2 regions of the Paenibacillus sp. SN-8-1 genome follow, and region 1 is predicted to be linked to the other one. Evidence: riboswitches for the same ligand, from Rfam matches in the RefSeq annotation. Region 1 holds a riboswitch; the other holds the start of a gene.
What was found. Region 1 has a riboswitch for cyclic di-AMP ahead of ACRRNK_RS00130 (G5 domain-containing protein). Riboswitches for the same ligand answer to the same signal wherever they lie in the genome.
Positions count from the first base shown of each region.

Region 2: linked by a shared signal. The riboswitch ahead of ACRRNK_RS11885 (CAP domain-containing protein) and the one ahead of ACRRNK_RS00130 (G5 domain-containing protein) in region 1 are both predicted to bind cyclic di-AMP.

Region 1 covers NZ_CP194782.1:22,172-37,243, reverse strand. The annotation lists gene spoVG (septation regulator SpoVG) at 9-296, opposite strand; gene purR (pur operon repressor) at 471-1,310, opposite strand; gene ispE (4-(cytidine 5'-diphospho)-2-C-methyl-D-erythritol kinase) at 1,450-2,304, opposite strand; gene ACRRNK_RS00160 (small, acid-soluble spore protein, alpha/beta type) at 2,485-2,664, opposite strand; gene veg (biofilm formation stimulator Veg) at 2,832-3,113, opposite strand; gene tnpA (IS200/IS605 family transposase) at 3,465-3,938, opposite strand; gene yabG (sporulation peptidase YabG) at 4,131-5,051, opposite strand; gene rsmA (16S rRNA (adenine(1518)-N(6)/adenine(1519)-N(6))-dimethyltransferase RsmA) at 5,091-5,975, opposite strand; gene rnmV (ribonuclease M5) at 5,981-6,526, opposite strand; gene ACRRNK_RS00130 (G5 domain-containing protein) at 6,843-7,988, opposite strand; cyclic di-AMP (ydaO/yuaA leader) riboswitch at 8,249-8,451, opposite strand; gene ACRRNK_RS00125 (TatD family hydrolase) at 8,729-9,496, opposite strand; gene ACRRNK_RS00120 (HD domain-containing protein) at 9,523-10,806, opposite strand; gene ACRRNK_RS00115 (AbrB/MazE/SpoVT family DNA-binding domain-containing protein) at 11,114-11,368, shown strand; gene rsmI (16S rRNA (cytidine(1402)-2'-O)-methyltransferase) at 11,508-12,395, opposite strand; gene ACRRNK_RS00105 (tRNA1(Val) (adenine(37)-N6)-methyltransferase) at 12,392-13,147, opposite strand; gene ACRRNK_RS00100 (initiation-control protein YabA) at 13,212-13,538, opposite strand; gene ACRRNK_RS00095 (PSP1 domain-containing protein) at 13,616-14,416, opposite strand; gene holB (DNA polymerase III subunit delta') at 14,566-15,072, opposite strand, start outside.
Region 2 covers NZ_CP194782.1:2,486,813-2,501,884, reverse strand. The annotation lists gene ACRRNK_RS11935 (spore germination protein) at 1-1,467, shown strand, start outside; gene ACRRNK_RS11930 (Ger(x)C family spore germination protein) at 1,501-2,682, shown strand; gene ACRRNK_RS11925 (GerAB/ArcD/ProY family transporter) at 2,690-3,787, shown strand; gene ACRRNK_RS11920 (hypothetical protein) at 3,928-4,398, opposite strand; gene ACRRNK_RS11915 (hypothetical protein) at 4,370-5,185, opposite strand; gene ACRRNK_RS11910 (CBO0543 family protein) at 5,319-5,885, shown strand; gene ACRRNK_RS11905 (S-layer homology domain-containing protein) at 5,945-8,002, opposite strand; gene ACRRNK_RS11900 (GGDEF domain-containing protein) at 8,087-8,722, opposite strand; gene aspA (aspartate ammonia-lyase) at 8,956-10,392, shown strand; gene ACRRNK_RS11890 (hypothetical protein) at 10,663-10,950, shown strand; gene ACRRNK_RS11885 (CAP domain-containing protein) at 11,031-11,732, opposite strand; cyclic di-AMP (ydaO/yuaA leader) riboswitch at 11,739-11,870, opposite strand; gene ACRRNK_RS11880 (DMT family transporter) at 12,090-12,992, shown strand; gene ACRRNK_RS11875 (glucose-1-dehydrogenase) at 13,086-13,871, opposite strand; gene ACRRNK_RS11870 (GRP family sugar transporter) at 13,889-14,746, opposite strand; gene ACRRNK_RS11865 (hypothetical protein) at 14,900-15,072, opposite strand, start outside.

The DNA of each region.
Region 1 (15,072 bases):
ATTGAACCTTAAGCCCCTTCAACAATGGCTTCCTCTTCTTCAACCGCAGCACGATCATACTCAGCCAGGACCGCAGCTTGAATCTTCTCGCGGGTACCGGAAGAAATCGGATGAGCGATATCTCGGAATTCACCATCAGGTGTACGCTTACTAGGCATTGCAACAAACATTCCATTGTTCCCGTCGATGACGCGAATATCATGAACAACGAATTCGTTATCGATGGTAATGGATGCGATTGCTTTCATTCTGCCTTCTGAGCTTACACGGCGAAGTCTTACATCCGTAATTTGCATATGTGTTCACCACCTTTTTCCATCAGAGACTTGGTGTAATATTCCACATTGCAAACGGAAATCCTCTTTTTTTTGCGAACAAAAAGCCCTAAATTAAGGAATTTTTTTTTATAAGACTACCTTTTCGACTGAATTCGTGATAATCCGCTATAACCTTAGATTTTTCGACAAAATTTATTGGTCTTCAATTCTGCTGAAATAGTTGCCAGGTTGAACTACAATTTCTTTCTCCTTAGGGTCCACGGCCGTTAACGTGGCTAAGGATACATAGTCATGGAGAAGTCGCTGCTCGGATTCGACCTCTCCGGACTCTACAAGCACTCCTACACCGGCCACGGTGGCGTTAAATTCAGCCAGCAGATCTACCATGCCTTGAATCGTGCCTCCTGCTTTCATGAAGTCATCTACGATCAGGACACGGGAATTCTCCTTCAGTGCCCGCCGCGATAACGTCATCGTGTGAAGGCTCTTATGCGAGCCAGAAACATAGTTAATACTTACGGCGGAGCCTTCTGTTACCTGATGGTCCCTTCGTACCAGCACAACCGGAAGATTGAGCTGAGCCCCGGTAGCATAAGCAAGCGGAATACCCTTCGTCTCCACGGTCATAATAACATCGATATTCTGGTTGGCGAATACGGTAGCGAATAGCTTCCCGGCTTCGTTCATCAAATTCGGAAGACCCAGTAAGTCTGACATATACAGATAGCCGCCTGGAAGAATACGATTCCGGTCAGACAGCATCCCGCACAGCTGATCAATGAACTCCCGTGCTTGCGTCTCTCCGACTTTAGGAATGAATTTCACGCCTCCGGCCGCACCGGCAAGGGTCAGCAGATCCCCCATACCTTCTTCTTCAAAAACTTCTTTAATAATTGACAAATCCTCACTAATGGATGACTTGGCCGCTCCATATCGTTCAGCAAATGTGGTTAGTGGAATTAGGTGGTGTGGGCGGAGTAACAGATACTGGGTCATTTCCACTAATCTGGCGCTTCTTTTTAATTTTTTCACGAAAGACCCCTCGCTAAATAGATAGAACCCGGATTAAGTCTAGCCCCGAGTTCCTACTATATAAAATCCGAATATTTTAATGAAAATATACCATCTTTGTACGGAATTGTCCAAAAAATGTTGCCGGATTCGTCCTGAATCAGGTAAGCAGACGCACAGCATACACTTCTTTACAGAAACCCCGAAGACCGTTATATATCCGGGCCACCTTAGATTCCTTGGACACCAGGCCGAATACGGTAGGTCCGCTGCCCGACATTAGCACACCGTCTGCGCCAAGACGTATCATCGTCTCTCTGAGCTGAGCTACCTCGGGGTGCATTTGCAGCGTTACATCCTCAAGCACATTGCCAAGCTCGCTGCATACCGCAGGGAAAGAACCCTGCATAATAGCCTCCTGCATCCGCTGAGCAGAAGGATGCTTCTGGAGCTTATCGCTCCGCAGCCGTCCATATACCTCAGCAGTCGATACATTAATCGGCAGCTTGGCGAGAATCACCCAGCACTGCGGTGGACCTGGCAGCGGGGTAAGCTGCTCCCCGCGTCCTGTAGCCAGCGCGGTTCCTCCAGTTACACAGAAGGGAACATCAGAGCCAAGCTCGGCTCCAAGTGTCTGCAGCTCTTCTAGCGGGATGTTCAGATTCCATAAGCGGTTGAGGCCTCTAAGCGTAGCAGCCGCATCACTGCTGCCTCCTGCTAGACCTGCGGCTACCGGAATCTTCTTGTCCAGATGAATGTATACCCCTTTGGTTACATGATACCGCTCTTTAATGAGCTTGGCTGCCTGGAACGCCAGGTTCTTCTCGTCAAGCGGGATGTAACCAACCTGGCTGGAGATAATAATCGTATCTCTTGGCAGCTCATACATTTCTAGTCGATCAGCCAAATCGACCATGGTCATAATCATTTCCACTTCGTGATAGCCGTCAGGCCGTTTATGTAGGACATCCAGCATAAGATTAATCTTGGCCGGTGCTTTTTCGTAAATCTTCAAGGCGTTCACCTACTCTTAAGTTTCCGTCTAGGATGGCTTGAGCCCGGTAATCCCGAGCTCATTCCATATGCCTTACATGGTTATTTTGTTCATTATAACAAAAACTTTATATGAAGTCTTATTTATGCAGTGGAATAGAGACAAAAGACCCCTCCATCAGTGTGGAGGAGCCTTTACCGTTTAGGAATTGCGGGATGCGGACTGTTCCGCCAATTGTATGGCCCTTTTGATCATATTACCTGCGTCCTTGGCCTTAATCCCGCCCCATCCCTCTTTTTGCACGGTATCGTAGAAGCCCAGATCCTTGGCAAGTTCCACTTTCAGGTCTTCGGACATGACACTGCGTCTTCTGCGCGACATGAGAGGCCCTCCTTTAAGATCTATGAGTAAGGAACCTTGTTAGTATATCGCGCCTGCCGGATCTCATTCACATAATCTGCTGCCAATTTGGCACAGGATGCCCTGCCAATAAAAAAGCGGCCTGACGTGAGCGTCAAGACCGCTTATAAACTGTATAACATGATGTTCTAAGGTTTAATATACGAAATCCTCATCTCGCTGTCTGCATTATCATCACAGATCGTGACTTCAACGGATTCGGTTAGTATATCGGCATAACTGTAGGATACGCGTTTGAAAGTCTGCTGCTCTTGGTCGAGCTTGACAATAAAGACAGAGGGATAGGTCTCCTCTAGAACACCCGTGCGTTCAACGGTCTTACGGCGACCTCCATTCGCACGCAGCAGAATCTTCTGTCCAACGTGAGCTTCGAGATTGTTCTTAATTTCCGACAGCGCATTTTTCGCCATTACCTATGACCACCTCTTTCTTGTCCATTATACTCCCAAACACATAACTTGTCAAATCAAAATAAATAATTATATCAAGGGTCAAATTCTGTTGTCAACGATTTTTTTTGCAATCCCTGCCGAACCCCTGTTGTGCCGGGAAAAATTAAACCTAGGTGACCTAATTAGCTTATGCAGAATACCGGGAATTTAGGATGACTTTTGAACACAATCATGACCACCCGTCCAACGGGTGGTTTGCTCTTGGGGTATAACCCCCTGTTGCCAAACTGCGCCTAAAGACGCTAGCCTGACCACAAATCTGTTCAGGCTCAGTGTTAATTGTCACTTTCACTTACCAGTTAAACTGGTTTATTTCTTTTTGCCCCTGTTGCTGCTGAATGGATCTTCGTACTCTTTTACGCTCAGCTTATCTACAGCTTGGTCATGTGCCTCTTGTTCACGAATGTACTTCGCTACGGTTGCTTCATTCAAACCTACCGTACTCACATAATATCCTTCTGCCCAGAATTTTCGATTCCCGTATTTATACTTTAGTTGTGCGTGCTTCTCGAAGATCATTAACGAACTTTTTCCCTTTAGATATCCCATGAATGATGAGACTGAAATTTTCGGTGGGATAGCGACCAACATATGGACATGATCAGGCATCATGTGACCTTCTATAATTTCTACTCCCTTGTACTTACATAAGCGTTTGAAAATTTCTATTAAATCTCTTCTTACTTGATTATAGATCTCTTTCCGTCTATACTTCGGGGTGAAGACAATGTGGTATTTGCACATCCACTTTGTGTGAGCTAGACTATAGCTCTTGTTTGCCATTTAAGACCATTCCTTTCTTTGAGCCTGAACATCTCAATTTTATCGGAATGGTCTTAGTGGTCAAACCGCTGATCCCTCCACCCGCATAGCGGGTGGTTTTTTGTTTCGCGCGTTTCACGCACTCAACCGGCTAAAGCCATAACAAAATAGGCCCCGAATCCGGGACCTAAATATGATTAACCTAAATATATGTTAATTAGCTGATGGAACTACCTTTAAAGTCGAAAGGTCCCGAAACCTGGGTAGACCAATTCGGTAGCTACCTCGGGTTTCAATCCCTCCTACCCCTTGAATACCGCTGATTGTATGATTCAGCACATCGGTAATATGAATTGTGCTCCGAACCGGGGTAAAGGAGGCTTTGGCAGCCACATATACAGGGTCCAGCGCATGAATGAGAATGCGGGCTGGTGAGCTTGCAAAATTAGCTCCTGCCTGCAGCAGGGCCTCAAAGTGAGACTGACAGGCCCCTGCGACAATCGTCAACGCATCAAATCCGCGCTCATACTGACGGGCTACTTGCACCGCCTCTACGAAGCTGCGTGAGTTTTTATAACTGTTCAAATTGTACAGGTCATGGTTAATCATGCTCTTAAGCACTCCATCATGCCCCGTAATGACCAGAATATCCGGCTGCACCCTTGGCAGCAGGCTCCGCAATGCATCCGCCATCGCTGGCTCCTGGACATAGTAACCATCTGCAGGAACACGCAGCCTTTCATAGAGATCAAGACTCTTCTTCAAATAAGCGGGGTCGCCGTCCAAATGAAGCACCTTCCCTGGCACTTCAAAATAGGCGGGTCCACTCAGCGAATGCAGCCCATGCATCAGCTCGGCCTGATTCCGTTCATCCTGGTCCTTTTGGTCCTGCTGCAGCCGCTCCAGTGATTCCGTGGCCTTCACTCTGGCCCGCTGGGACTTCTCGGATGTAACGGGACGATCCACTTTAACCAAATCCATAAGCGGGGCATCCGCCAATAACCGAAATTCAGTACCTTTAATGATTGCTTGGCTGCGTGTCATGGATTCCACACGGAAGGTAACGTCTCCTCCGTAAGATTTGCGTACAACCAAGTCTCCCAAATTCGTCAAGTCCATCACCTCTAGACTCATCGTATGGGCGAATGTGATCTTTGGTTCCTATGGAACAAGCTATTTCAGCCCAGCTCGCATCAACACATTACTTAGCTTTGCGAATTCATCAAGACTCAAGGTCTCCGCCCGTCTAGACGGAACAATCTCCGCTTCCTGAAGCAGTCTCTCCAGCTCTTCACGGCCTTCGTTTGCGAAGAAGCGGGTTTTGAGATTATTGGAGATCGTCTTTCTCCGCTGCGCGAATGAGGCTTGGACTACCCCAAAGAAGAACCCCTCATCATCCACCTGAACTGGCGGCTCCTTGCGGACCTTGAGACGGATGACAGCGGAATCCACATTCGGCTGCGGTATAAAGACGGTATGCGGAACGATACATACAAGTTCGGGCTCACAATAATATTGGACTGCAATACTTAGGCTTCCGTATTCCTTGCCTCCTGGTGCCGCGGCCATACGTTCTGCCACTTCCTTCTGAATCATCACCACAATGTTCTCAAGCGGCAGATGTTCTTCCAGCAGCTTCATAATAATCGGTGTCGTTACGTAGTAGGGAAGGTTAGCCACTACACTGACCCCAGTTAGTCCGGCATATTCCGTCTCGATTAATGACCGCAGGTCCAGCTTCAGAACATCCCCATGAACGACTTTGATATGAGAGTAGGGCTCAAGTACTTCTTCCAGAATCGGGATCAGCCTCTGATCAATTTCTACGGCAGTGACCTTGCCTGCGGTTTCAGCAAGCTTCTGAGTCAATGCACCTATACCAGGCCCGATCTCAAGGGCACCCTTCGTTTCATCCAGTTCAGCAGCTCCCACAATCTTGGACAGGATATTCTGATCTATAAGAAAGTTCTGACCCAGACTTTTCTTGAATGAGAATCCGTGCCGCTGAATAATTTCCTTAGTCCGCTTCGGGGTTGATATATCTTCCATCCTGCTCATTCGTGTTATACTCCTTTTTCCTCTAATTGATGAAGGGCTGCAGCGAATTCCTCCCTGCTGATGTGGAAGATACGCAGGCGCTTAAAGAACTGCTTCCCATTGCAGTATCCTATTCCAAGCAATTCACCCATGAAGTGACGTCTTGCGGCAGCATTAGGATGCACAATCAGCCCCGCCTCGATGAGGTCATTAAAGTCGATAAGCGTCTCTTCCCCCGTATACTCACTGCGGACCCGGGACAGCGCCTCTCGGATCGTCTCAGGTGAGGCGTTCTCGACCCCGATATCCCCCCGGTGGGTAGCTTCCGCCTCCGTCAGAAAGGCATGCTTGCATCCAGGCACCTTCGCAGCCACAATCTTGCGTATCCGTTCTCCGGCATGATCAGGGTCTGTAAAAATAATAACCCCTCTCCGTTCTTGTGCCAGCTTGATCTTCCTTATAACAGCCGGACCAATTGCGGACCCTCCAGTCTCAATTGTGTCCGCCTCAACCGCTCTCTTGACGGCAACGGTATCGTCCCTTCCTTCTACTACAATGACCTCCTTAATCATTGGACGCCATCCTTTCTACAGCAGCTTATCATAAAAGAAAGCACCCTTCGGCGCCTGTTCTCGTTAATTTCGTCAAATTCCTTAAAAAACAAAGCCCTTATTACGATATATAAAGTATTCAGCTTCTCTTAAGTCTTATACATTTCTACACTTAGGCGAAGTGCATAAGAATGGGTACTTTAGGACTCGCTTCTCTCGTTCAATCCATCCAGAATAACAAAAAGAAGAGGATAGCTCCTCTTCTTATCATATACATATTCACCATCTGTAATGGTACCTTATTCCACACTCAAAGTAAATGTCAGTACAGAATGGATTAGTTCAATTCCGGTTTGACGGGACCAATCACGTAGACCGTACGTCCCTTTTTGCGTCCAAAGTTATTGGCATCCTTCAAACTATCATAATACACATCGATTTTGTTGCCTTTAATCGCGCTGCCGGTATCCTCCGCTCTGCGGAAGCCCACACCTTCAATATAGACCCACCAGCCCATCGGAATCACATCGGTATCTACCGCAATGGTTCTTCCTTCGCTTACGCGGGCTCCTGAAGCTGTCTTGGTACCAATACCGCCCTCTTCGGCAGAGTAGGCAGTTAAGGATACGTTCTTCAGCAACTTTTTATATTTAAACTGCACGCCGCCCTTTTTGACGCTGTTATTCTGACTGATCTTCACAGCCTGGCTGGAACGGTCAATGCTCGCTGCTAGGACTTGGGTCTTTGGCTTCGTGCCTACAGCCAATACCTTCGTTGATGGCTGCTTCTCCACGGACTTATTAACTAACCGTTTCGACACCAACTGGCCATCTTGATACACCTTCTCGATTTCATGAACCACGACACCGGCGTGGCCCTTCTGAACCAGCTTGGTCTTGCCTTTCTCCAAGGAAGGATCCGAAGTCTTAACGAAGGTGTAAGGAATACTCTCTGTTCTCTTTAGAGTACGCTTATCAACCCGAACGATACGAATATGCAGATCCGATTGAATCGGACTGTTCAAGGAAGGATACACTTTGTCTTCGCTTGATACAGATACGCCCAGCTTGGATATAGCTTCCTGAACATTATCCGCGGTAGTAAGGTGCTGATTAGTCACGCCATCCGCCGTGACCTTAACCGGAACCACACGGTCGATGAAGAGCTGATTCCCATCTTGAAAAGTGCTGCCGAGGGATGGAGAACCCTTCTCTCCAGAATTCAGGTTAGCCTCTTGCTGTTCCAGCACTTGATCTGGCTTCGTCTCCGGCGTGCCGGCAGACTGCGTTTTGCCATCTGCAACCAAGTAAATGTTCTTGTCAGCCTGGGTGTAGAACCAAGCCATTACGCTGACAAGCAATGCGACGGTGATAATTCCTCCAACTATAATTTGACGCTTGTTCTCTTGCTTCCATCGCAACGCGTAAGACATGCTGGATGATCGTGAACCATGGGTTGTTTCTTTAGGTCCGAAAACGCCCACTTCTTCCGTCCTCCTTCATAGCCCCGCCGTCTAAGATCGACTCATATAGAATTTGACGCGACTATATACCGTTTTTTACGAAATGCCAAGTTAACCGCATTTCGCATCCTGCTCCAGCCTGTTAGGCGTCTCCTCCTGTCATACCACTGTATGACGATCCTATCACCTTTATTCAAAACAAAAAGAAGCCTAGAGAAAGAGTTTAAGAGGATCTCTTTCGTGGCTTCCGGCTGACTAAAGGAATGTAGGATGCACGAGTATGCCTCTCTCTTCATACGCTTACGAGGTTAGCTGTCGGGTTCGGGCGTAGAGAGCTGCCCTATCTTAGTTCATCCGCTCATGGCGCAATGACCTTGAATTCACCCCAAAGACCCGTAAAGAAATCAAATACGGAATATTCATGTTCAAATATCCGTATTGGTTCCCCCGTTCTCCGGTGAGGGAGATTCAGCGAGACTGGTTCTTGGAACCTTGTAATTGATCGCGTGAATGAACTTAAGCTTTGTAAATCAAACCAAAACTTAGTTCAACTCACATAGCTAGCAAAATCATGCCGCTTTACAAAACTAACAAATCAATTACTGAAAAGATTCTATCCTGTTTGTATGCATGTTGTAAAGCGGGAATCAACTAGTTTTTTTAAATATTTGGTTAATTTTTTGTAATAATCATCCTTTTATTGATTAAAAACAATTAATCTTTTCAAAATACTCTTTATTTCACCGCTTTTGCTCCCGATTTCACCTAATTCCAAATCGTTCCAGTGAATTTTTGGTTGTAATGTCGGCCAATTCCTCCAGAGAAATGCCCTTCAGCTCAGCTGCCATTTCGGCTACAAGCCGCACATGCGCCGACTCATTTCTCTTGCCACGAAATGGATGTGGAGTTAAATAAGGGGAATCTGTTTCGATCAGTAAACGGTCATTCGGAACCTGCTTTAATACTTCTTTCGGTTGCTTAGCATTCTTGAAGGTAATAGGACCTCCGAAGGAAATATGGAATCCCAAATCCAGGCACATCCTAGCGGTCTCCCAGCTGCCCGAGAATGAGTGCATAACTCCTCCAACCTCACTGGCCTTCTCCTCCCTGAGAATTCGAATCACATCCTCGTGTGCATCCCGGTTGTGAATCACGATTGGCATATTCAGACTGCGGGCCAGTCCAATTTGCTTGCGGAATACGGCATGCTGGACATCTTTTGGTGAGGTATCCCAATAATAATCGAGTCCAATCTCTCCGATGGCTACGACCTTCTTATGCCCGCAGAGCTCGGCTATCCATTCCAGGTCCCCATCTTTCATCGTAATCGCATCCTGTGGATGCCATCCTACAGCAGCGTATATGAAATCATAAGTTTCAGCGAGCTTCATGGTGGAAGGAATCGTCTCTCGATTGAATCCGACATTAATCATCCGGGTCACCCCTTGCTCAACCGCCCGGGCAATGACCTGTTCCCGGTCCTCGTCAAATTGCGGGGCATCCAAATGGGTATGTGTGTCAAATAGCATTGTGCATTTACCTCCTTAAGTAATGACTACAAATTGAATAATTTAGCTGTTTCTACAGGCAGCAGATGAGCTACTGCACGCAGCTTATCTTCCGGATAGTACATATGATACTTACCGCGGTGAATCCCGCTGATGGAACGAACAATGTCAGATACCTCCGAAATTTCACGCAGCCTGTCTTGGCGGTCGAGCAGCAAAATTTGTTTTTTCCTAGCGTCATCCTCAGGGCGGAACACATCATAAGGAAGATCAGTCGGAAAGTCAATTTCGAGGTCGTAATTAGGATCTAGTCCCAACTCTCGGAAAGCACGACGGATTTCATCAATTATTTCCATATCCAGCATTTCCAGTTCAGTATATTTATACAGTCTCCTGTCGATAAAGCGGGAGCATAGATCTGCCAATAGCGGATCGCCTTCTCTTCTCCATTGTACGAATGTGGTCTGCACCAACGCTTCATCAAGCAGTAGATATTCTTCCACAGTCAGATCACGGTTAAAGAGGCCCGGCAGAGGATCTGGCAAGAAGGAGAACCGGAACCCATCCTGATGAAGCTCCTTCGCTCTGCGAAAGATCTGACGCAATATAATTTCCGAGCTCCGGGTAACCGGGTGGAAGTACACCTGCCAATACATTTGATATCTCGACATCAGGTAATCTTCCACAGCGTGCATCCCTGACTCCTTAACAACCACTCTGCCCTGGAAAGGACGAAGCATCCTCAAAATTCGGTCGATATCTATCGTTCCATAGTTAACACCCGTGAAGTAGGCATCCCGAAGCAGATAATCCATACGATCCGCATCAAGCGGGCTTGACACCAGATTAACCACAATAGCTTTATCGTAGTCTTTGCGTATAACCGAGGCGACCTTGTTCGGGAAATCATCGCCTTCTCTTCTCAGCACTTTATTGACCTCGGTATTCCCGAGTACAATCCGGCATGTCCAGTCCTCGTGATTCATATTGAAGGCTTCTTCAATAGAATGGGAGAAGGGGCCATGTCCAAGGTCGTGAAGAAGGGCCGCGCATAAGGCGACCTGCTTCTCCTCCAGCGGCCAATCTGAATATGATGACCTCTCAAATTGGGAGATGATTCTACGTGTAATTTCATAGACCCCTAGTGAATGGGAGAACCGGCTGTGTTCTGCCCCATGAAAGGTCAGATAAGAAGTCCCCAGCTGCCGGATCCTTCTTAAGCGCTGGAATTCCGGGGTATTAATGAGCGACCAGATCAAGTCATCCTGTACATGAACATAATTATGTACCGGATCTTTGAATACTTTTTCTTCAGAAAGTGGATGGTTCATGATCTCTAGCTCCTTATCCAAAATGTTTTTTTATATATTTTAGAAATTAACCACAATTTTTGTCGAATGTTGTCGTATAATCAAATGTACCAATTTCCAAATGTCGAATAATGCATCGGAATAATATATCCGGAAGATGTAAAGCTCTGTTTGGGATTATAGACTATAGCTATAAGAAAAAAATAGCATGTTAGCATTAAATAGGTTGACTGTTTTGGCAATCGTTGGTATTATAATTATCATAAAACAGAGAACCGTGTCGAATTATGACATTTTTAAATTATAGCGAGAGGGGCAATCATCGGTTATGATGAAATCAACAGGTATTGTAAGAAAAGTAGACGAGCTGGGACGGGTGGTTATTCCTATTGAATTACGCCGTACTCTGGGTATTGGCGAGAAAGATGCGCTCGAAATTTATGTAGATGGAGAACGCATCATGCTTAAGAAATACGAGCCCGCTTGCATTTTCTGTGGTAATGCCGAGAATGTTACTTACTTTAAAGGCAAAATTGTATGTCACGAGTGTCTTTCCGAGATTCCTGCACCTGTGACAAATTAAGAAAATTAGTATATAATAGATTTACTTAAACTGTTAATTCTAACCTTTTTCATATCTCCTTGGTACCTTCTCCAGGCCCTGTATACGCCTGAAGAAGGTCATTTTTTTGTGTACTCTTTTATTAACCTGAATTTTGTCTTTATAGCAAGGCATTGTAGATATCCCTTTTGGATACCCCCCGGTCAATCGCCACCTTCTTCATGGCATCCTTCCTGCCAAGGCCCTCCTCCTGCTCATAGTGTGTGACATGATCCTCAATAGTTAGCGGCTGCCACCATAACCCTTTACGCTCCTGGACCTCATCTTCCTGGGCACCCTCAATCGCAATGCAGTACTCCCCAAGAGGCGGATGCTCCTCGAGCCAGCTCAGACAATCACTAATCGGTCCCCTTGCCACCTCTTCATACCTCTTTGTCAGCTCCCTGGCCATCGCAATATTCCGGTCCCCGCACACATCTAGAATATGCTGTAATGTCTTGATAATCCGGTGAGGCGACTCATAGAGCAGGATGGTTCCTTCATAATCTCGTAGTGAGCTAAGATGACGTTCCCTGTCCTTCTTATCTCTGGGCAGAAATCCGGCGAACTGGAACCGTTCGGTTGGAAGCCCGGATATAATCAACGCGGAAAGTGCGGCGTTGGCTCCAGGAACCGGAATGACGGAAATGCCCTCTTCAAGTGCTAGCTTAACCAGGTCATGGCCAGGGTCGGAAATAGCGGGAAGACCAGCATCGCTGACGAGTGCAAGATCATTTCCTTCTATTATAAGTCTAACAAGTTCAGGACCGCTTGCCACCTTGTTGTGTTCATGATAACTGAGCAGCCGCTTAGGTGAGATTTCAAAGTGTGATAGCAGCTTGCGAGTCTGCCTGGTATCCTCAGCAGCGATAATATCAGCCTCTTGCAGCGTACGTACTGCCCGGTAGGTCATGTCCTCCAGATTGCCGATGGGTGTAGCTACAAGGAACAGTCTTCCGATCTGCCGCTCCCCATCTAATTGAAAGCTTTTCTGTACGTGTATATTCATTCAGTTCCCTCATTTGATCCGTAATAGATATCCATAATCTCCGGGCAATATTGGCCGTCCTCTTGGTACACGATAAGGGGCGGGAGAATACGCATATCCGGCTTCCCGTCTCTTAACGCTTCAATTAGCACAATATTAGCCTCCATATGCTTGCGTGGGTGTACGAACCGGATTAGCTTGGGTTCAAGCCGATACTGCCTGAGCAGCGAGATGATCTCACCCAGCCGCTGTGGCTTATGTACCATGGTAACTTTCCCCCCATTGCGTAGAAGTCGCATTGAGGCTTGTATAACCTCTTCCAGGCTGCAGTGAATCTCATGGCGCGCGATAGCTTGGTGTGTATTTAGCTTGGTTTCCCCTGCTCTAAGCGGCATATAAGGAGGATTCACCGTAATCGCATCATAGGCCCCATGCCCGGTCTCGCTCACCAGATCTCTCAGATCTCCGAGTCTAATCTTAATACGGTCCTCCAGTCCATTCATCCGGATGCTTCGCTGCGCCATATCTGCCAGCCTTTCCTGAATCTCAATCCCTTCAATCTGCGCTTCTGTTCTTGTCGTTAGCAGAAGTGGGACGACCCCATTCCCAGTGCAGAGATCCAATATCTTGCCATGCTTCGGCACAGAGGCGAACCGTGCAAGCAGGACAGCATCCATAGAGAAGCTGAATACCTCATCACTTTGTATAATGTGCAGGTTATGAGTAAGCAAATCATCTACCCGCTCTTGATCATAAATTGGTACGGTTTGCATTCATCTATTACTTCCATTTCATTTGAATTTGAAAAAAACCGTAGGAATAACCTCCTACGGCTTGTTATTTATTAAGAAAAGACAGGCAGAAAAGGCAGTCGCCCTCTGTACGCAGATGTCCATAATACACATTACAAATGTGGAAGCCTTCATGATACAGGCGAGCCAGATTATCATAGCCCTCGCCAACAATATCAATATTCTCCCCGTCCTCATGGAGATGGAGGTCGGCAGGATAATCAGATATCACAGACGCAGACCCACTAGCTTCCGCTTCTCGCTTCAATACTTTGCGCAGCTGTTCATTCTCAAGAGAATAACGCTGGTTCTCCTCCAGCAATTTCTTCACTTCGAGCTTGAGAATTCCAAGTTCACTATGCAAATTTTCCATTTTGGTTTCCAAATCAAGCAGGTTTGTATAAATATCTTTTTTGTCCAAGTTCCCACCCCAAGAGTCATCTCTATGGTTTACTTGATGACCACGTCATCCAATGGAAGTTCTTTAACCTTGCCGATTTCGAAAAGCTGTACATGCACTGTCCGTGAACCGGCATTAATTCCTACCACTTTCCCTTCACCCAGGGAAGTGATGACCAATTTACCTACGGAAGGCAGCTCTTCTTTTGTACTTTCATAATTATCATGTTCAAACTTAAGGCAGCACATCAACCGGCCGCACAGACCGGAGATCTTGGTAGGATTTAAGGACAAGCTTTGATCCTTAGCCATCTTAATAGATACGGGCTCGAAATCACCAAGCCATGATGAACAGCACAGCACCCGGCCACACGGTCCGATTCCGCCCAGCATCTTCGCCTCATCTCTGACACCAATTTGGCGGAGTTCAATTCTTGTTCGGAATATACTTGCTAAATCCTTAACAAGCTCCCGGAAATCCACCCTACCCTCAGCCGTAAAATAAAAAATAATCTTATTACGATCAAAGGTAAATTCCACATCGACCAGCTTCATTTTTAAATCATGATCTTTAATTTTATTTAAACATGTGGCAAAAGCATTCTTTGCCGCAAGCTTATTCTCCTCAACAACCTTGGCATCTGATCCATCTGCAACCCGGATGACCTTCTTCAGTGGAAGCACCACATCCGACTCGTCCACCAACTTTTTGCCGACGACCACTTTACCGTATTCAATCCCTCGGGCTGTCTCTACGATGACACAATTCTCTTTCTCCACCGTAAGCTCGAGTGGATCGAAGTAATATATTTTGCCCGCTTTTTTGAAACGGACACCCACTACAGTGTACAAAAACTAACCCCCTCGTATAGCTTGTGCTAATCCAGCGGAATTACCCGCCTGGTAACTAAATTCTAAACCTATACAAATTGAATCCAAGGCTTCAATCCATATATGTGGGAGAAAGTTTGTCCTACTAGCCCGTCCATAAAGCACCGGCTTCATTTCTGTTCCATCAAAGTAATCAGGAACTGCTCCAGGCATAGCTGGCCGTTCATATTATACCGCAGCTTCTTCTTGCTGTCTGCGGCCAGCGCCATATAGGAGATCCATTCTTCGGCGCTTCGTGTTCTGGCATGATTGGAGATAAACTCCCACTCATCTATGAAAACGATACTATCGTGCTTTTGATAACTGGCATGAATCATATCTTTAAACCACAAATGAAACAGGTCGAATAGGACATCCAAGTGATCACCGAGTCCTGCTTTGATTACGCCCTGCTGAGCTGTAATTAGAGTAGAACCCGCTCTGCTCGTCGATTCCTTTCCCAATTGTACCACTACATTTCTGATTTCTGCAAACCAATTCTGCTGCAGTAGATCCCGGCAAGCCCCAAGACCTGCCGCCAAATGAACCGCTGCACGAACTAAAGCAGCCGGATAATCCTCATTCGACAAAACCTGCATCATCAGTCCCGGGCTAAGGGCCGTAAAGGGAACCAGCTG
Region 2 (15,072 bases), 2.1 Mb from region 1:
CATGATCTTGACTTGTTCAAGAGCGCTCTTGAGCGCTGTTCAGACGTTGTATATCGGATGATTACATTGCACGCGGACACAAAAGGAACTCTAATATTTATTGATGGAATGGTTGATGACGCGCGAAATGAATCAACGGTAATCGAACCATTATTACAAGTTTTGTCAGGAAACAACGATCTTAGCATTTCAGATAACTTATCTACTGCCTTAGACACTGTATTTGCTGATCAGTTGGAAAAAGGAGACAGCCTAGATCAAGCTGTAAAGGCCATTTGTAAAGGGGATACCGCTTTAATTCTGGATGGATTTCGAGATTTTTATTTAATAAGCAACAGGAAATGGGAGCAGCGGTCGATTGAAGAACCTGCAGCCGAACCGGTTATTAGAGGACCAAGAGATGGCTTCACTGAGAATCTGCGGGTCAACACAACATTAATTCGCAGGAGACTTGCAACACCCGATTTGAAAGTGGAAGCATTTCAAGTCGGTGAATTGTCGCGAACAGATATTGCGCTTGTATATCTGGATTCAATCGTAATGAAGGGTCTCGTTGAAGAGATCAAAGAAAGACTGAACAGAATCAAAATTGAAGCCATATTAGAGAGCGGATATATCGAGGAGCTGATTACGGACAATACATTCAGTGTATTTCCTCAGCTTATAAGCACAGAGAGGCCCGACCGGGTTGTTAGTGGATTATTGGAGGGGAAAGCCGCGATCATAATTGACAATACTCCCTTTAGCCTGATTGCTCCAGGGACATTTGCTGACTCTCTTCAGGCAAGTGAGGACTATTACCAGAATTATATCGCTTCAACTTTAACCCGGTTGCTTCGCTTATGGCTGGCATTTAGCGCACTTGTATTTCCTTCTGTATATATCGCAGTCACCACTTTTCACCAAGAGATGGTTCCGACAAGCTTGCTGCTTAGTATCGCCTCGTCAAGAGAAGCGGTTCCTTTTCCTGGAATCGTCGAGGCCTTCTTAATGGAGGCAGCCTTTGAGGGACTGCGGGAAGCAGGAATACGATTGCCCAAGCCTGTTGGTCAAGCGGTAAGTATTGTTGGGGCCTTAGTAATCGGGCAGGCTGCGGTGCAGGCCGGTATTGTATCTGCGATTCTTGTCATCGTCGTTTCTTTTACAGGTATCGCTTCATTCATTTTCCCTATATATAGTCAAGGATTAGCATTTCGCGTACTACGTTTCCCGATGATGTTCTTAGCAGGAATGCTTGGATTGTATGGCGTTTTCCTCGGTCTTCTGGTTATTGCTATTCATTTGGCCAAGCTTCGATCCTTTGGAGTGCCTTATATGTCCCCAATCGCTCCACTAAGTATGTCGGGTCTACAGGATATCTTTGTGCGGCTTCCTTGGTGGGATAGGGTAAGCAGGCCGCTCCAAACGGGGAAGGCTAATCGTTCGCGCATGAGTCCACATTTACGTCCTAGGCCGCCAAAGAATTGAAGTACTCAATACTCTTCCTGAGAGGACATTTCAATGCGTATATTTGCGAGCTCAATACTACTGGTGATGGTGTCATGTATACTCACCTCATGTTGGAGTAGTAAGGAAGTTAACGATTTAGCAATAGTTACGGCTACGGGTCTGGATTTAACGGAAGAGGGCAAGATTAGGCTTTCTCTACTTCTGGCTGTTCCTCGTCTTATCGGTAGTGGGTCCGCACAAGGTGGTGGATCAGAAAATAAGCTCCGGACCTCGGCGGGTTGGGTCGTGTCCGGAGAAGGAGATACAGTGATGGAGACCTTCAGATTCATTCAGGAGAAACTTCCGCGCCAGCTGTTTTTTTCTCACAGCAGAATAATTGTTATTGGAGAGCGTTTGGCCAGGAAAGGGCTGCTGGAAGTACTGGATTTCTTTGAGAGATACAGGCAATCGCAAATGAAAAGTTATATAGCGATTTCAAAAATTACAGCGTCTGAGATTTTGAATTTTCAATCCGTATTTGAGAAGCTTCCTTCCGAAGTTATGAGAGAAGAAATGAAGCAGAATTTGATCCCCAAGAGACGGCTCGTTGAGTTTTTGAATGATATGAACAATCAAGGGATCGAGCCCTATGCCCCGATGATAGAGATTGTTCCCTCTGAACCATCTCAGACCGAGTTATACAATTTGGCGGTCTCGGGTATTGCGGTATTTCGAGGTGATCGGATGGTTGGTCAGTTGAATGATAAAGAGTCACGGGCAGTGATGTGGATTCGTGATTTAGTCAATGAGGGAGTAGTTACTATTGACATAAATAAAAGCAAAAGGAAAGGGAGAATCAGTGCTGAGCTAGAAAAAGTGCATGTGAAACGGAGTGTTAACCTCCAGGGCGGCAAGATCGAAATTACACTTAATATACGGGCGACTGCAAATATTTACGAAAACACGGCGGAGCTTGATTTGGATAAACCAGAGAATTCTCAGTATGTTATTCAGATTTTAAAAAAAGATATCGAAGACCGAATTAAGCAGGCAGGAGAGAAGGTTCAACAAGAATATAAGAGTGATATCTTTGGCTATGGGCAATCTGTATACCGGAAGAATCCGAAGGCTTGGAAACAGAATTATCACATACAATGGGATGATAAATTTCCAAGACTCGAAACAAAGATCATCACAAAAGTACGTGTTCTTCGGACGGGGCTTACCAATAAAACAATTCGGGTTGAGGAGTGAACGCGTAATGCAACAAATATCAAGATATCAAATGTTTGCCTTACTGGTTCTATTCCAATTAGGAACAACCATTATTTTCGGATTCGCAGCAGAAGCTGGGCGGGATGCTTGGCTGGTCTCTATAATTTGTACCTGTTTGGGCGCATTGGTGGTTCTCTTCTACCTGCTCATATATAGGATGACCGGCGGATTAATGCTGGTGGAATGGTTCCCGTACGTATTCGGGAAATGGCTTGGGACTCCGCTTTCCTGGCTCTATCCGCTTCTATTTGTCTATAATGCTGCCCGGATTATAAGCGACATTCGCTTCCTCTTTCCGGTAACTATACTTCACGGTACACCCGATTGGGTCATTGCCGTTACTTTTTTGCTGGTAGTTCTCTATGGATTGTTCAGCGGAATTGAGGTTGTCTCTAGACTGGCGGGTTTTCTTCCTCCTGTTATTCTGGTATTTCTGATTTTGGAAATTATTTTACTGTGGGGTTCAGGCAGCCTGGATATAACGAACTCGGTGCCCATTGTGGGTGAAGGCTGGGGGAGAGTGTGGGATGCTGTATGGCCGCTTGGATTGATGCAGACTTATGGTGAGAGTATTGAATTTGCACTGTTTTGGGCTTATGTATCTAAGAAGGACAAGCTGCTTGGATCAACACTTGGCGGAACGATGCTGGCTGGTATTTGCATAACAATTATGGATTTTATTGCGGTGGCAGGTATGGGTGAAGGGGTATTTCAACGAATGATGTATCCAGCGTTCGCCCTGCTAAAACTATCTAGTTTATCTAATTTCCTGGAGAATCTGGATGCGCTGGGTGTTATGTATTTAATGGTGACCGCATTTATTAAGATGTCCTTGCACTTATTCGCCGCTACGATATGTATACGTCAATTGGCTGTAGTTAAAAAGCAAGGAGGAGTTATCGTGATCGTTACGCTAGTTGCATTCTTAATGTCATTATCTATGGTAGTTAGTTTTACAGAACATCTCCAAGTTGCAAAAAATGTTCTCCCTTCTCAATTATGGGTTCCTCTATTTGTAGTGCTTCCTGGAGCCGCATTTGTGGGCGTCTTAATAAAAAAATGGAGAAGAGGAACAGCAGTATGATACAAGAATTTTTTCCCTGGGAATCCCATAATATCATTATTTCACCTTGGAAACTTCAGCTTACATTCCTTGTGGCTGCACTTATGTGCTCTGTAATCACGTGGGTCAAACGGAAAAAGTAAGCAGGGGTAATTTCCTCGCTAATTTGCTGAAATCTTCGTTTTTGCTACACCTAATGCGTGATATTCCCACAGAATTTGTTCCACATGCATCATTTTTTGACTGGGACACTTCAGAATCAGTATAACTTCAGACATTTTGTTAGTATGTCGTTTGAATCTCTTTCGCTTAAATTTGGTTATTAATATTTGAATAATGAATCCCAGAGCGAAGCCAGCGAATGCGCCAATTAACCCGCAATACACGGGTCCCCATTCCATGATATATCCTCTAGCTGCCCCTGTGGTTCCTCCCATGAACGCAAGAATCATTCCTAGGTCTAATACTGTCCCTTCACCTGAACCATGCATTAGCTCTTGCAAGTTTTTCTCCTGGGTTCGACTTTGTAACGGAATGGCAAAAATATCATGTATGTCTTCCTCTTGAAGCTTGTCAATGACTAGTTCGATGAACTGAGAATGCTCATAAGTCGCTAAGATCTGAACCTGCATGTATGTATTCTCCTTTGTTGATAGCAAATGTTAGCGGTTGATAGTTTGTAATCAGGTAATTTCTTTGTTCTAGAATATACAGTTTGTTAGTTTGTATGGTGTATGTATAGGAATCATATATCGCAAAAAAGTAGACAGAGGGAAAGTATAAAAACCATTGTGGTACTAAAACAGTTTTCGATTGTAAAGTGTCGCCGATAATGATGTAGTGGATCGCTTCTATTAAATTCGAGTTGACGACGATAAAAATGGTGATTATCAAGGTGAAAATACCAAGCATGAACCTGTTGGTATAGAGCTGCCCTAGGCTAGGAACCGTAAGAGACCAGCAAATCGCATGCCAAGGTTTTTTTCTAACTAAATAACTCGAACCGAAAGCGTTGATGTTATACGATGAATCGAAGGTCAGAACTTCACGTTGAGACAGCAGGGTTACTTTGTTATCCATTATAGTGGATCGATAACTATCCCATATGGCAAATAAATAGACAGGAATATAGAGAAGGACATACTTCTCATTAAGAACAGATTTTGCTGCTTCGATATCTCCACTGAAGGAATACACAATAGCGGTGTTCAGATTGGTTATTTGGTTGATAAATAGCTCCCACAACACAAGGGAGATGCCTTTCAAATATTTATTAAGTAGAAAATGCCCCATACCAGGTGCAGCTACGGACCACATAGCCACAACGAGGGGCTTTCTTATTTGAAGCGGAATAATTCCTAAGTTGCTGATAAAAGGTGAAATCCGGCGTTTTGATCTTAAATCATTTTTAGTTCCCATAGGATGATATACCTCAGTAAATTTGTAGTTACATCATCAGTATGGTCATTCGTTCTAAAGATAAACGCAAAATACAGATCTGAATATTTTAACGGGGGATGGGTAATGCTTGACTCATTGAGGTGATGGCAACGTGAATCGGGAATATCCGTCTTTTCAGGAGATTGCTGAAGTGGACCGCAAGCTTTCCGAAATGAGAACACAGTATTACATCCACCATGATCTATTCTCGCTACAGTGGTGGTTTCTATTATGCTTGCTTATAGTTCCCTGGTTTATCTGGTGGAAGCTGCTGGATAAGTCTAGAGCTAAGGAGATCATGCTGTATGGCGCTAGTATCTCCATCATTATTGTTATATTAGATGATCTCGGGGGAGAGCTGCATTTCTGGGCATATTCCTATCAGTTATTCCGTTTTCTTGCTAGACTGAGTCCGATTGATTATTCGGTTCTCCCTGTTTGTCACATGTTGATTTTTCAGTACTTCCGCAGCTGGAAGTCATTCTTTTGGGCTAATCTTATCTTTGGTCTGGGGGCTGCATTTATTGCAGAACCATTCTTTGTCTGGATCAAGATTTATAAAATGTATACATGGCGCTACATCTATTCAGTGCCTCTATATGTAATCAAAGCTATGGCTGTAAAAGGAGTCTTGGAATTCATTCAAAATATGGCCAAGAAGCGTGTTAAAGAAACCTAATCCAGTAATTTTTAATTACTAGAACAGCCCACCAGACATATGCTGGTGGGCTGGAGCTGTTAGTCGGTTGTCGATTCCGGCTGACCTTCAGAAGTAAGCTTGAAGGATTGATAGGCAATGATTTTATGAGAAGTTCCCTCTTCTTCCGGTACTACCTCAACAACGGTTACATATGAATTTGTCATTGCTTGGATCGTCCAATCATTGGGCAAGCTTATCCAGCTTTGACTGTGCTCAAGATATTCCTGCCCCAAGTTAACTTGAACAGGGGTTTGACCTGCTTGATAATAGTATTGATGTTCATTAAGCAGGGACCCGAAATTTGCTTTCCATGAACCTTCTGTGACTTCCGTAAAATTAATTGGCTGTGATAGCGAATGCGATTCACGCAAGACTTGGTCCTCGGAAATAACAAAACTCCGATATCCATAGACCATATTGTTAACCTGTTCATTTTGTTCATCAACATAATAATCAATGACCGTAATGGTTCGATTGTTACCCTCGATGGATATCGGGGTTCCCGAATCTAGTGAGTTGGAACCTTCCCAAAGGTCCCCATTGATTCCCGAATTATAAGGGAGGCCAACAATTACCGGTGTAGGGGATGGTGCAACTACATATTTATACTTATGAAGTAAGGAATCATTCGGATTAGAGGGTCCAATTATTACAGACTTGGTTTTATTGTAATTGTCATTTGTGTTATCCGGTTTCACGAAGCTCACCGAACCGATCAGACCTGGATTCAGAACTTCCACCGGTTTATTGATCTTTGTCATTGGATTCCCGGCTAAGTCTTGGAGTCCAGATACCTGTATCCCTACAGTGCCAGTGAAGTAGCCTGGTACGGTATATGTGGAATCGTTAATCGTAAAAGAATCAGGAAAAGTAATCGTGACCTTCTTCTTGTCTGCAGACACCTGAATCACAGTGCCATCGGGTAATTCTTCAAAAGTAGAAGCAGAATCGCCTTTGACTTCAAGCTTATAGGACTTGCTATTGCCTGCGGATGTCTCATTCAGCGCTTCTGAGAAGGTTAGTACAACAGAGCTTTCTCTCCCTTGCCGTGTGGCAGAGATCAGCTGTGGCGCTGTTGTATCAGCGGGCGGGACATATCCACCGCCGTTACTACTTGGAGGTGTATAGCTGCTTGGTGGTGTTACAGGCGGTGAGGAAGGAAGCAGATTTGCTTTTTCAATTGGAACAGGAGTATCGGTCTTTAATTGCTTCCCGGTAATAGATTCTAGTCCATTAATGGAGATTGTGGGCTGATTCAGTAGTGCTGGGCTAAGTGGTTCATCGAAAATAATCGTTAATGTCTTTCCGTCTTCAGACAGCTTGAAATGTGCTTTCTTCTTGTCTAAAGGCTGTCCGCTTACAAGAATCTTGGACAGGTCCACTTGGGTCTCCTGCAGCGAAGCACTGAACAACAGGGTTAGCTCATGCTGTTCTGTCACAGAGGCATTAACCACTTTCAAGGGATCTAGCTGTGTCTTGGTCTCATAACTGCCTAGCACAAGATCTTTTCTACTGGCGCTTGTCTGCCAGCTGGGATTATTTTGTTCAGTTTCTAGTATCTTATACTTAAGAGCCATTGCAACATATTGGGTAGCCCACTCACTGACTCTACCCATATCAGCGCGAGGATTACTGGCAGAGATAGGGAGGTTAAGCGACCTTACAAGAAAGGTTGCCAGTTCTTCTTTGGTCACATTGCCCGCAGGATTGTAGACATTGGAACTTCCATCGCCTTGTGTAATACCGCTTCGCTTAAGGGCTTCGATATAAGGAAGCGCATATCCATTAGCGGGATCATCAGCCTTTACGTCTTTAAAGCTGGAGGTTTTGAGATCTGAATTGACCTCCAATTTCAAAATTAGAGCCGCGACTTTCGCAAATTGAGCTCTGTTCATCTCTTCTTTAAGATCAAATTTTCCTTCCTGAACTCCGTCAAATATGCCGCTACTAATCATAGCGTCAAATTTTGCTTTGGTTGCCGCGTCCAGATCCTTGAGATCTGAGAAGTCCGCTGAAGTTTTCGCTGCTGCTTGTGTGGTGGGTACGGATAACGTAAGTAAAAGTGCAGCGGCTGCTGAATATATAATCTTCTTCATTCAATCAACCTTCCTGAGATTATTTTATTGTTTTCCAAAATATTATACAAGATAGAAGGAAGAAAGGGTAGATTTTGTTATTCGTTAGCCGCTTTTCTTCCCTTCTTTGGATACGTACATATTTCGGTCAGCCAACCTCAGCAGCTCCTGAAGCTCCTCACTATGATTAGGATACAGGGAATAACCAAGCGAGATGGACACCGGGAACCCAAAGGTGGAGGATAGGGCTTGAAATTGCTCATTAAGGCGCTGCATGAAGTTCTTCATGGCGTCTTTGCCTTCATAATGTCCGATAATGACAAACTCATCGCCTCCCCACCGGGCCACAATATCCTTCTTGCGGGTGGATGATTTAAGAATAGCTCCAGCACTCTGAAGAACCAAGTCTCCCATGTGGTGCCCATGGGAATCATTAATCATCTTGAAATTATCACAATCAATGACCAGGATGAAATACTTTATCCGCGCGGATGGAGATAATCTGTTGAAGAATTTACTCAGGAAACGGCGATTATATAAAGTGGTTAGTTCATCCCTTTGAGAATAGAAGACAGCTTGGTCATATTTGAGTCCAATCAGAAATCCGGCAGTAATGGTGAGTATATATGACAGCAAGTCAACAAAATTGAAGCCGAGATGATTGAAATATCGATTCAGAAAATCAACAATTTGAAAGCCAACTACAATGAGCACGGTATAGATTCTGCCATAATACTTCATGATGAGGTTACTCCCTTAATATGTATGTACAATGTGTCTTTTGTCTTGGATCTATTGTACTGCATTCTTCTGTTTTAGTGAAATATACAAGGATGAACAATTAATAAAAAGGCTAATGTTATTCATCGACGGAGCGGTATCTTTCTTACTGGAAGTATGTTATAAGAAATCGTATAGACAGACATCTGCCTAACCGAGTAATTCCAAAACCTTGAAATCCGGAGGAATGCAACGTGACAGAACCATTATTTCGTATAGAAAAAGATTTCCTGGGTACCAAAGAAGTAGAGGCCGACGCCTACTATGGAATTCAGACGCTGCGTGCGGTCGAGAACTTTCCGATTACCGGCTATACGGTTCACAAAGAGTTAATTAAATCTATGGCGATCGTGAAGAAAGCGGCAGCCATGGCCAACATGAAGATTGGCCGACTCTATGCGGGTCATGGCGAAGTCATTGTACAAGCAGCCGAAGAGATCATCGAAGGAAGATGGCATGACCAATTTATAGTTGATCCGATTCAAGGGGGAGCGGGGACTTCTCTCAACATGAACACGAATGAGGTGATCGCGAACCGGGCTCTCGAGCTGCTTGGGAAGGAGAAAGGCGATTACTCGTTCCTCAGTCCGAACTCTCATGTGAATATGGCGCAATCGACTAATGACGCTTTTCCAACAGCTATACATATTGCAGTATTGTCTTTGATGGAGCAGCTTCTGGTCACAATGCGTGAAATGCATCAGGTGTTCGTTGCCAAGTCGAAAGAATTCGACCATGTGATCAAGATGGGTAGAACTCATCTTCAGGATGCTGTACCGATCCGTCTGGGACAGGAATTTGAGGCCTATTACCGAGTGCTGGAGAGAGATATTCTCCGAATTGAGAGCTCAAGACAGCATCTGTATGAAGTTAATATGGGCGCAACAGCTGTTGGGACCGGGCTTAATGCGGACCCGAAATATATAGAACTCGTAGTTGAATATTTGGCGAAGATCAGCGGCTTCCCACTCGAGACAGCAGTTCATCTTGTGGATGCTACCCAAAATACGGATGCGTATACTGAGGTATCGGCGGCCCTAAAGGTATGTATGATGAATATGTCCAAGATCGCTAACGATCTGAGACTTATGGCTTCAGGTCCTCGTGTCGGCTTTAACGAGATATCTCTGCCTGCAAGGCAGCCGGGCTCTTCGATTATGCCAGGCAAGGTTAACCCGGTTATGGCCGAGGTTATCAACCAGGTAGCGTTCCAGGTGATTGGCAATGATCACACGATATGCCTGGCTTCATCAGCAGGGCAGCTTGAGCTCAATGTGATGGAGCCTGTACTCGTGTTCAATCTTATACAGTCCATCAGCATGATGAATAATTCGTTCCGTGTATTCACGGATTATTGCTTATCGGGAATCGAAGCAAATATAGACAAAATGAAAGAGGATGTGGAGAGAAGTGTAGGCATAATAACCGCAGTGAATCCACATCTAGGCTATGAGGTCGTATCCAGAATCGCCAGGGAGGCAATTCTTACAGGAGCGTCCGTAAGGGCACTATGTCTGAAATATAATGTACTTACCGAAGAGGAACTGAATCTGATTCTGGATCCTTATGAGATGACGCATCCAGGCATTGCGGGAGCAGAAGTATTCTATAGAGATGAGAAGAAAAGTTAACTTTTGAAAGATATGCCATATTTAGATTTAAAGGCTGGTCAGTGATAGAACTGAACGGCCTTTTTTGTTTAAGTTAACTGAGGGTCAGGACGTTATATACTTTAAATATATTATTGTAATTATATGTCGAATGGTGTATTATTTATACTAATTATTGGTCTTTTCTACAAAAAACAGGCGATTCTGATAAGAGTCAGTGACGCAAACTATAGGAACTCTGATACTATTTTTTATTTACCGCCGGCTAGCTATCGACAGGAGGGTGTATGCATGAAAGACCGGTACTATGTAACAGTAGAAATTCAGGATCGCATAAACAAGGTAAGGAAAGAGCTTGAGGTATTCAGTGAGGTAGGGAAGCTGCCTGTGATATCTGATTACCTGGAATCTTTTAAGAAAGAAGGGCATCTTATGGAGATCAAAGATTTCATAGAGATGAAGTTCAGACCGACTAATCCGGCCGAGTCCCCTGTAATTTCCATAAAGGTTATTCGTGCTATGAAGGACCATAGTTATCATTCCAACCTTACCCAGCGTCTAGGTTATAATTACAGATAAATTTAACGATTCTGCTATAAAAAAGAACAAGAGACTATCCGGCAGGATAGTCTCTTTGCTGTGACTCTCTCTAACTAAAATTAGTTCGCAATAAATTCCTGAACCCATTCCCCGTTATAATAAGCGACACCGATTTTAGTATAGTTAGGACTTAAAATGTTTTGTTTGTGTCCCGGGCTGTTCATCCATGCTTTCATGACTTCGGCAGGGTCCTTCTGACCCTTGGCGATATTTTCTCCCGCATAAGTGTAATGAATTCCGTACGAATTCATCATGTCAAATGGGGAACCATAGGTAGGTGAAGTGTGGTCGAAATACCCTTTAGAGTACATGTCTTTAGCTTTATCGAGGGCCATAGCAGCCAAGGCTTTGTCGGCGGCAAGGGGTTTTACACCCGCTTTGGCGCGTTCCTGATTAACCAGTGTTACGACCTGATCAGCATATGCAGATTGGGAATTGCTTGCCTGTGTTGTATTCGTTTTAGTCTGACTGTTCGTTTGAGCTTGATTAGTGGTTGTGTTAGTTGTGTTCGTCTTCGTATTCGACCCAGTCTGATTTCCAGTTCCTGTTTGAACTTTTGTAGTCCCTTGGTTATTTAGATTTCTAAACTGCTGTAGAAAACTATCCCAAGAAAAACCTTGAGTCGTAAAACTTTGATTCGTGCTGTAAGTCCAGACCTTGTAATTCACTGTTGTGGTATTGTCGGCAGCGGATGCTGCTCCCGTACCTACGACCATGCTAAGCGCAAGCGCGCCGGTAATTAGACTTTTTTTGAATCTCATTTGAGCATTTCTCCTTTTATTAGCCTGCGAGGTTAGCTGTCGGATTAGGGTCAAAGAGTAATCACCCCGCCACGGTTATGGCTTCACCCCAGTGTATGGGTCCCCCGTGCTTGTGATAAGCTTCGGCCTTTATTTACTTGAATCTTTTGTGTTCGTAATGGCCTTGGCCATAGATGATTCAAGTTCGCTACAAATTGTAGCACGCCTATCCCGAGAGTTCATTGGTCAAAACTTTCCATGCCAAAAGATCTGGCATAGTAGATTCCGCTGGTTTGCTGTCATTCTTATAAAAAAATCGGTTAACATATAGGAACATCTCTACGAGAAGTTGTGAACATATTGAAGGAAGGTAATCAATTGGCACGATCACTATATGTTTCGCTTGTCCTCCTGAGTTTGATCTGGGGAGGTTCGTTCTTTTTCATCAAAAATTTGCTTTATGATTTTGGCCCTTGGGGAAATGCATTTATGCGCTCAACCTTCGGATTTTTGTTTATAACAGGATACATGCTGATTATGCGCATTCCATTTGCCGTGCGGCAGATAAGGTGGGTTCCCACCGTAGTCGTAGCTATGATTAACATGGCATTACCATGGACGCTAATTGGTTTCAGTGAAACGAGGTTAGCCAGCAGCATGGCCTCCGTGCTGAATGCAACAACACCTATTTGTACCATGGTGGTGGGGCTGCTGTTCTTCGGCTCGAAATTCCGGCGTATTCAGTGGCTTGGAATGGGGGTTGCTCTCTTGGGGTTGATTGTACTGCTCGGAATTCGCCCCGGTTCTTTTCTCCAGGTAGACATGCTCGGATTCGGCTCGATGATTGCCGCTACACTTTGTTATGCTGTAGGTTCCCAATTATCCAAAAAGCTGTTAGGGGGACTCAATATGTATCAATTAACGTTCGGAACCTTGCTTGGAGCGATGATCGGAAGCGGTATTCTTGCTGCTACGATTGAAGGTGTGAACTTGACTAAGATTGCCGTTCCGGCCAACCTGTTCGGGGTCCTGGGATTAGGTGTTCTGGGGTCGGGTGTGGCTTATATATTGTTCAATTACATGGTGCTTAAAGGAAGCCCTGAGTTTGCGACCTCGGTCACCTATCTGGTGCCGGCGACAGCCATGATATGGGGCTATACCCTGCTGCATGAGCCCATCGGATGGAGCCTGGTAGCAGGTCTGATTCTCATACTTGGCGGTGTGTTCATTGCAAGCCGAAGTGGAAGGCAGCCGATAAGGAACAGGACGGGGGCCAAGTAGAATAATGGAAGGGTTGTGCAATTAAAAAGAGGATGCCACTTAAGTTCATGTATAGACTAAAAAGGGCATCCTCTTATTTATAACTGGGCTCTCTTAGCCTCGCCCGCCCTGGAAGCTTGGATACTTGGTCATCCCGCCATCCGCAAAAAGTGTAATTCCGGTTACGTAGCTGGCTTCGGAAGAGGCAAGCCAGGCGGCAACGGCGGCAATCTCCTCAGGCTCTCCAATATATCCAATCGGAATCATGGAAATGACGTCCTCTTTGACCTTTGGATCGGCAAATTTCTTGGCATTGATTGGAGTATTAATAGCTCCGGGGCCTATACTGTTCACCCGAATACCCTGGGGTGCAAATTCAAGAGCAAGTGTCTCGGTTAACATTTTGATCCCGCCCTTGCTGGCTGCATAATGTACGAAATGAGGCCAAGGAATCTTCTCATGTACACTGGACATGTTGATCACGGAGCCTTTGATTTTCTTTTCCAGCATATAATGGATGGCTTCCCGGCTGCCGAGAAAAGCACCGGTTAAATTCACATTAATAACCTTGTTCCAGTCCTCCAATGATAAATCCTCGGAATGAACCTCGTTCTCCACACCTGCGTTATTAATGAAGACGTGGACAGCTCCGAATGATTCATCGGCCGAACTTATGAGCTTCTTCACATCTTCCTCTTTCGTCACGTCACCTTGTACGGCCAGCGTCTTTCCGCCGTTTTTTTGAATGTCCTGGATCAATTGATCCAGTTCTTCGCCCGGAGAACGGTAATTAACGATCACATTGGCTTTCTCCTGCCCGAAACGCAGTGCCATGGCCTTGCCGATTCCGCTTGAAGCACCTGTAATAATTACCGTCTTTCCTTCAAGGTCTTTATACATGTAAGCATCTCCTAAAGTTATCTTTTGGTGAATCCCATCATAACGCCGCCGACAATGATCAAGCAGCAGCCTAAAATAACAAAGACCATCTGCCGCCCGGATTTCTTCTCACCCAGAAAAAATATTCCGCCTAGGGTAGAGATAATAATCCCGGTCTGGGAGAGAGAGAAGCTGGTGGCTTGACCGATATGGGGGAGAGACAAAAGCAGCCCCAAATTGCCAATTCCCCACCATATACCTGTGAGGATATTCCTTGTCATATATTTATTAAACGGATCATGCTTGAAGGTTAACAGTAAAGTTCCAGCAGTTATCCCTATTCCTTGGGGAAGAACTGCGGCCCAGCCGTTGATATTGAAATAGCGCAGGAGACTGACATAGATAAGGTATCCGAAGGTGGATATAAGAAGAATGACAGTCCCGCGGTTCATCTTTGACTTTGTACCCTTTGTGGGAGAATCCTTATCACCTATAACCGTGAAGAACGCACCCAAAATGATGCAGAGAATGGCAGCTGTGCCGAGTAGAATCGTTACCAGATTCGTCCATTCACGAAATACGATTACACCCACAAGAGTTGTTGCGACAAGCTGCATTCCCGTAGATAGAGGTACAGTGCGGGAGACGCCCATATATTGAACGGCCCTGAGCTGATTGCTCTGACCAACAGACCAGAATAGCCCTGAGATGGTGCCCACAATCCAAATCAGCGGGGACAATGGCGGGACACTGATCACATATAGAAAGACCGAGAAGATCAAAGCGCCTATGGCTGTTCCAAGTACCTGACTATATGCATCTCCGCCTAATTTAGTATTGAAGAAAACAATGCTGCCCCAGCAAACAGCCGGAAGAAGCGCCAATAATAAATACATGGAGAAAATCCCTTCTTCCTTGACTGCATTCTTACAGAATAATGTGGTTCATAAATGCGTAACTTATTCGCGTTCTTGAAGGAACATAGAAATCGCCCTCCGTTATGCCAAGAGGGCAGCCGGAGGGCGATTATAGGTCAGTTCATTTATGGATTATCTGCTTACCGTGTAGTTATTGCCATAGTTGTTATCCCAGTAGGTTTGTCCTTTTACAGTGTAAGAGATGGCGTATTTAATCTGGGAGATACTGGAGTCAATATTGTTGAAGCTAAAATGCCAATCTTGTACGCTGTCATCGGCGTTAACAGATTGATAGTAACTGGCAT